2 regions of the Mixta hanseatica genome follow, and region 2 is predicted to be linked to the other one. Evidence: predicted binding sites of a transcription regulator. Region 2 holds the regulator's gene; the other holds the start of a gene.
What was found. Region 2 encodes PhoB, which activates phosphate uptake and scavenging genes when phosphate is short. Its sites were predicted from a motif close to CTGTCATAAAACTGNCNNAT; they were not measured.
Positions count from the first base shown of each region.

Region 1: the regulator PhoB is predicted to act here: its motif matches at 1,361-1,380, upstream of ugpB (sn-glycerol-3-phosphate ABC transporter substrate-binding protein UgpB).

Region 1 covers NZ_CP082904.1:298,675-302,243, forward strand. Annotated here, with positions in the region: gene livG (high-affinity branched-chain amino acid ABC transporter ATP-binding protein LivG) at 1-382, shown strand, start outside; gene livF (high-affinity branched-chain amino acid ABC transporter ATP-binding protein LivF) at 384-1,097, shown strand; gene ugpB (sn-glycerol-3-phosphate ABC transporter substrate-binding protein UgpB) at 1,476-2,795, shown strand; gene ugpA (sn-glycerol-3-phosphate ABC transporter permease UgpA) at 2,880-3,569, shown strand, end outside.
Region 2 covers NZ_CP082904.1:1,195,645-1,199,213, reverse strand. Annotated here, with positions in the region: gene phoR (phosphate regulon sensor histidine kinase PhoR) at 1-957, opposite strand, end outside; gene phoB (phosphate response regulator transcription factor PhoB) at 972-1,661, opposite strand; gene sbcD (exonuclease subunit SbcD) at 1,897-3,126, shown strand; gene K6958_RS05710 (AAA family ATPase) at 3,123-3,569, shown strand, end outside.

The sequences.
Region 1 (3,569 bases), 900 kb from region 2:
GGCGCTGGATCAGGCCGCTAACTGGCTGCGGCGCGTCGGACTGTTAGAGATGGCTAACCGGCAGGCGGGTAATCTGGCCTATGGTCAGCAACGGCGGCTGGAAATCGCCCGCTGCATGGTGACGCGCCCGGAAATTCTGATGCTGGATGAGCCGGCGGCGGGCCTGAATCCGAAAGAAACGCATGAACTGGATGAGCTGATTGCCGAACTGCGCGGCGAGCATAAGGTTACGGTGCTGCTGATTGAGCATGATATGAAGTTGGTGATGGGCATTTCCGATCGCATCTATGTCGTTAACCAGGGAACGCCGCTGGCAAACGGCACGCCGGAAGAGGTACGTAACAACCCGGACGTGATCCGTGCATATTTAGGTGAGGCATAAAATGGCGAATCCGATGTTAACGCTTAACAAGGTTAGCGCGCATTACGGCAAGATTCAGGCGCTGCATCAGGTAAGCCTGGAGATAAATCAGGGCGAAATCGTCACGCTGATCGGTGCCAACGGCGCGGGAAAAACCACGCTGTTGGGTACCCTGTGCGGCGAGCCGCGCGCCTCTGAAGGCACCATCTCCTTTGATGGTAAAAATATTACCGACTGGCAAACGGCGCGCATTATGCGCGAAGCGATTGCTATCGTGCCGGAAGGGCGCCGGGTCTTTTCGCGGATGACGGTGGAAGAGAACCTGGCGATGGGCGGTTTTTTCGCCAGCCGTCAGGAGTATCAGCAGCGAATTGCTCAGGTCTATGAGCTGTTTCCGCGCCTGCATGAACGGCGTATTCAACGCGCAGGCACCATGTCGGGCGGCGAGCAGCAAATGCTGGCGATTGGGCGCGCGCTAATGAGCCAGCCGCGGTTGCTGCTGCTGGATGAGCCTTCGCTGGGGCTGGCGCCGATTATCATTCAACAGATTTTCGATACCATTGAGCAATTGCGCCAGGAGGGGATGACCATCTTCCTGGTAGAGCAAAACGCTAATCAGGCATTAAAGCTGGCTGACCGCGGCTACGTGCTGGAAAACGGTCACGTCGTGTTGGAGGACAGCGGCGATGCGCTGCTGGCTAACGAGGCTGTGCGCAGCGCTTACCTTGGCGCCTGATATCACACGGCAGGCGACACCCAAAGCCCGAAGATGCTTTAAGCAGGCGACACCGAAGCTCAGGGCAGGCGGGGTTCCGGCCAGAAGTAAAGCGTCCCGCGCCATGGAAGGCGCGGGCCGAGCCTGTCATGGATGACGGCAGTTGCTTTACGGAAGGCCGGAACCTCGCTTGCGTCTCCGCTCGTCCGGCAAAACCTTTACTCCTGGCATCCTCAACGCGTTCATCGTTCAGCGCCCGTTTCCGCCCGCCCAGTGCAACCTCGCTGTCATCTTTCCGTCACCTGCTGGTTATCTCACCGTCATTTTTCCGTGTCATGTTACGTTGCGAACAAAAAAAGTGTGTTTTTACGCATACCTACAATGTCACAGGAAAATGCTATGTCCTCCTTTACGTTTCGTCATACCGCTCTCAGCATGGTGCTGGGGTTGGCACTGAGCGGCAACGCCCTGGCCGCGACGGAAATTCCGTTCTGGCACTCCATGGAAGGCGAATTAGGCAAAGAAGTTGACTCACTGGCTCAACGTTTTAACCAGGCACATCCCGATTATAAAATCGTACCGGTTTATAAAGGCAACTATGAGCAGAGCCTGGCCGCCGGTATCGCCGCGGTACGTACCGGCAAAGCGCCAGCGATTTTGCAGGTTTACGAAGTCGGCACCGCTACTATGATGGCTTCTAAAGCGATCAAGCCGGTGTATGAAGTGTTTAACGATGCGGGCATCACCTTCGATGAATCGCAGTTTGTTCCCACGGTCTCGGGTTACTATACCGACGCGAAAAGCGGTCATCTGCTGTCGCAGCCGTTTAACAGCTCTACGCCGGTACTCTATTACAACAAAGACGCCTTTAAAAAAGCGGGATTAGATCCGGAGCAGCCGCCGAAAACCTGGCAGCAGCTGGCAAAAGATACCGCCGCGCTGCGTCAGGCGGGCATGAAATGCGGCTACGCCAGCGGCTGGCAGGGCTGGATCCAAATTGAAAACTTCAGCGCATGGCACGGGCTGCCGGTGGCTACCGAAAATAACGGTTTTGGCGGCACCAGCGCTGAGCTGATTTTCAATAAGCCGGAACAGGTGCGCCATATCGCCATGCTGCAAGAGATGAACAAAAAAGGTGACTTCACCTATTTTGGCCGTAAGGATGAATCTACCGAGAAGTTCTATAACGGCGACTGCGCCATCACCACCGCTTCATCCGGCTCGTTGGCGGATATACGTCAACATGCCAAATTCAATTATGGCGTCGGCATGATGCCGTATGACGAAAGCGTGCCTTCCGCGCCGCAAAACGCCATTATCGGCGGGGCCAGCCTGTGGGTGATGCAGGGCAAAGACAACGCCACTTACAAAGGCGTCGCGGAATTCTTACAGTATCTCGCTCAGCCGGAAAACGCCGCCGAATGGCATCAGAAAACCGGTTATCTGCCGATCACCAAGGCCGCTTACGAACTGACGCGTCAGCAGGGCTTCTATGAGAAGAACCCGGGCGCAGATATCGCTACGCGCCAGATGCTGAACAAGCCTCCGTTGGCTTTCACCAAAGGTTTACGCCTCGGCAATATGCCGCAGATCCGCACCATTGTTGATGAAGAACTGGAAGGCGTCTGGAGCGGCAGCAAAACCCCGCAGGCCGCGCTTGATTCCGCCGTCCAGCGCGGCAACCTGCTGCTGCGTCGCTTCGAACAACAGGTGAAGTAAGCAGACGCCGGGCCGCTGCGGCGGCCCGGCTAGCGCTGCGCTATGTTACGCACCGCCCGTGCCGATCTGTTATGGAATTACTGCATGTCGAGTTCTCGTCCCGTTTTCCAGTCACGCTGGCTGCCCTGGGTACTGGTTTTCCCTCAGTTGCTCATCACGCTGATCTTCTTTATCTGGCCTGCCGGCGAGGCGCTTTGGTACTCAGTACAAAGCGTCGATCCCTTTGGTTTTTCCAGCACCTTTGTCGGGCTGGAGAACTTCAGCCGCCTGCTGGATGACGCTTATTACCTTGAATCTTTCTGGACCACGCTGCTTTTCAGCGCGTTGGTCACCGGCTTTGGGCTGATGATTTCGCTGCTGTTCGCCGCGCTGGCCGATTATGTGCTGCGCCTGAAGCGCTTTTATCAGACGCTGCTGTTGTTGCCCTACGCGGTTGCGCCCGCAATCGCCGCGGTGCTGTGGATGTTTTTATTTAATCCCGGCATCGGGCTAATAACGCACTTCTTGCAGAGCCTCGGCTACAACTGGAACCACGCCCAGAATAGCGGTCAGGCGATGTTTCTGGTGGTGCTGGCCTCGGTATGGCAGCAGATCAGCTACAACTTTCTGTTTTTCTTCGCTGCGCTGCAGTCAATTCCGCGTTCTCTGGTAGAGGCGGCCGCTATTGACGGCGCCGGGCCGGTGCGCCGTTTCTTTCATCTTTCCCTGCCGCTGATCGCGCCGGTGAGTTTCTTTCTGCTGGTGGTGAATCTGGTTTACGCCTTTTTCGATACC
Region 2 (3,569 bases):
GCGTAGCTGCTCTTCGTTGCCGAACACTTTTAGCTGCGCATCGGTATGAAAGGTAATCTGATGGCGTCCGTTACTCAGCGTTTCCGCCTCGCGCTGCAGCAGCCGCAGCATCATCGGCACATCCACTTTCTCCGCCAGATCGATCGCGGGCGCGGCCTCAATACGCGACAGCGTCAGCAGCTGCTTCACCAGTCCATCCATTCGGCGCGTTTGCTCCTGCATGGTTTGCAGCGCCTTTTCGCGTGATTTTCCCTCCAGCACCGCATCGCTCATCATCTCCAGATAGCCCTGCAGCACCGTGAGCGGCGTACGCAGCTCATGGCTGACATTAGCGAAGAAGTTGCGCCGCGCGCCTTCCAGCTGATGCATCTGCGTCACGTCGCGCGCTACCAGCAGCCACTGCCCTTCGCTGTAAGGCATCACGCGGAATTCCATATGCAGCTGATTATTCATCACCAGCGTCAGTGGACGAACAAAATCCTGCTGACGCAGATAGCGAGAAAATTCAGGATAGCGCAGCAGATTAAGGATGTTCTGGCCGTTATCTTCCGGCCAGCGCAGGCCAAGATGCTGCTGTGCCAGGCCGTTGCACCAGAAAATGGTGCCCTCGTCGGTGGTCAGCACCACCGCGTCAGGAAGGGATTCCGCCCCGCTGCGAAACCGTTTAATCAGGTTCCCCAGTTCACGACGGCGACGACGGTTGCGCAGCTGCATCTGGTAAAGCCCGTAAAATAGCGGCTCCCAGCTCCACTGTCCGCCAGGCGGCGTCATGGTGCGGTCGGTCCACAGCCAGTGCGACAGACGCAGCAAATTCCAGAAATGCCAGCCCAGCAACAGCAGCACGGCGCACAGCAGGAACCACGGCAGATAGCCGATAAGCAGCCCGGCCAGCAGCGCAGGCAGGCAGACCAGCACCAGTTCCAGTAATAATCTCTTCCAGGAGAGGCGTTCCAGCACGGGGCAGACTCCGATCAGTAACGAGCGGAGAAACGATAACCCGTTCCACGTACGGTTTGCACCATGCGATCGTGGCCGGTCAGCTCCAGCGCTTTACGCAGCCGCCGAATATGCACATCCACCGTGCGATCCTCAACGTAAACATTGGTGCCCCAAACGTTGTTCAGCAGCTGTTCGCGGCTGTAAACGCGCTCCGGGTGCGTCATAAAAAAGTGCAGCAGTTTATATTCCGTCGGCCCCATCTCCAGCGGCGTGGTATCTGACATCACGCGATGGGAAGAGGGATCCAGGCTCAGACCCTGAATTTCGATCACATCCTCCACCGCCATCGGCGAGATGCGGCGCATCACTGCTTTAATGCGCGCCACCAGCTCTTTAGGCGAGAACGGTTTGGTGATGTAGTCATCGGCGCCCACTTCCAGGCCGCGCACCCGATCTTCTTCTTCGCCGCGCGCCGTCAGCATCATCACTGGAATGTCGCGCGTCATCGCTTCACGCTTGAGATGTTTAATAAACTGAATGCCGCTGCCGCCGGGCAACATCCAGTCAAGCAGGATCAGATCGGGCCAGGGTTCGATTAGCAGGTTGACGGCGCTGTCATAATCATCCGCCTCTATCGGCTGATAATCATTTTGCTCCAGCACGAAACACAACATTTCCCTGATGGGGGCTTCATCTTCGACAACCAGAATGCGCTTAGCCATTATTGCTCCTGCGAATGTGACTCTCTGTCACGGGGATTTGCGGCGTCATTATGCGTCAGTTTTATGACAGATTTATGAAAAATGCACGGCCCCCGTGGCGCTTTAATAACGCTTTTGTGAAGCTGTCAGAAAGCATTTTTGGCAACCAACGCGCCGCTTCTGAAATCCAGTTCCCTTCTGCGGCCTGGCTCTGGTTATAATCGCCTCCGGCGTTCTGCTATTAGCTGGGAGTTCTATGCGCATTATTCACACTTCAGACTGGCATCTCGGTCAGTTTTTCTATACCCGCAGCCGTGCCGCCGAGCATCAGGCTTTTTTTAACTGGCTGATTGAGCAGGTTGAAGCGCATCAGGTGGATGCGGTGATTGTGGCGGGCGATATCTTTGATACCGGCTCGCCGCCCAGCTATGCGCGCGAACTCTATAACCGCTTCGTGGTGGATCTGCATCGCACCGGCTGTCAGCTGATTGTGCTGGGCGGCAACCACGACTCCGTCGCCACGCTTAACGAATCACGCGAGCTGCTGGCCTGTTTGAATACCCGGGTGATTGCCGCCGCCAGCGGCGATCCTGAAGAGCAGGTGCTAACGCTGATGACCCGTCAGGGCGAGCCGGGGGCGGTGCTGTGCGCCATCCCGTTCCTGCGTCCGCGCGATATTATGCGCAGCCAGGCGGGGCAGTCCGGCGAGCAAAAGCAGATCAGCCTGCTGAACGCCATCACGCAGCACTATCAGCGCAGCTACCAACACGCCCGCGCGCTGAGCCAACGGGCAGAGAAGCCGCTGCCGGTGATCGCCACTGGCCATCTGACTACCGTCGGCGTCAGCAAGAGCGAAGCGGTGCGCGATATCTATATCGGCACGCTGGATGCCTTTCCGGCGCAGGCCTTTCCCGCCGCCGACTATATCGCGCTCGGCCATATTCATCGGGCGCAGCGCATCGCCAACAGCGAACATATCCGCTATAGCGGCTCGCCGTTGCCGCTCAGCTTTGATGAGCTGGGCAGCCAGAAAAGCGTGTTTCTGGTCAGTTTTGCCGACGGCAAGCTGGCCGGCGTTGAACCGCTGCCGGTGCCGGGTTTTCAGCCGATGCAGACCATCAAGGGCACGCTGGCGGAGATCGAACAGCAGCTGAAAGTTTTTGCCGATGCTGCTCCGCCGCGTCCGGTGTGGCTGGATATCGAAATTACCACGCAGGAATATCTGCATAACATGCAGCAGCATATCCAGGCGCTAACCGAAGGGTTGCCGGTGGAGGTGCTACTGATGCGCCGCAGCCGTGAGCAGCGCGAACGTGCGCTTGCCCGCCTGCAAAACGAAACGCTGAGCGAGCTGAAAGTAGAAGAAGTCTTTGAACGGCGACTGGAGCAGGAAGAGGAGACGGACGAGGCGCGATGCACCCGCGTGCGCCAGCTCTTTAGCGGCACGCTGGATGCGCTTTATCAGGGCGAGGAGAGCCAGCCATGAAGATTTTGTCGCTACGTTTTAAAAACATTAACTCGCTAAAGGGCGAATGGAAGATTGATTTCACGCGCGAACCCTTTGCCAGCAGCGGGCTGTTTGCCATTACCGGCCCAACCGGCGCCGGTAAAACGACTCTGCTTGATGCCATTTGCCTGGCGCTCTATCACGAAACCTCGCGCCTGGGGAAAATTTCCCAATCGCAGAATGAACTGATCAGCCGCGATACCGCCGAATGCCTCGCTGAAGTGGAATTTGAGGTGAAAGGCGAGGCCTGGCGCGCTTTCTGGAGCCAGAACCGGGCGCGTGGCGCGGTAGATGGTAATTTGCAGGCGCCGCGCGTTGAGCTGGCGCGCTGCATCGATAACGTGATTGTCGCCGACAAGGTCAAAGACAAGCTGGAGATGATCGCCCAGCTGACCGGACTCGACTTTGCCCGCTTTACCAAA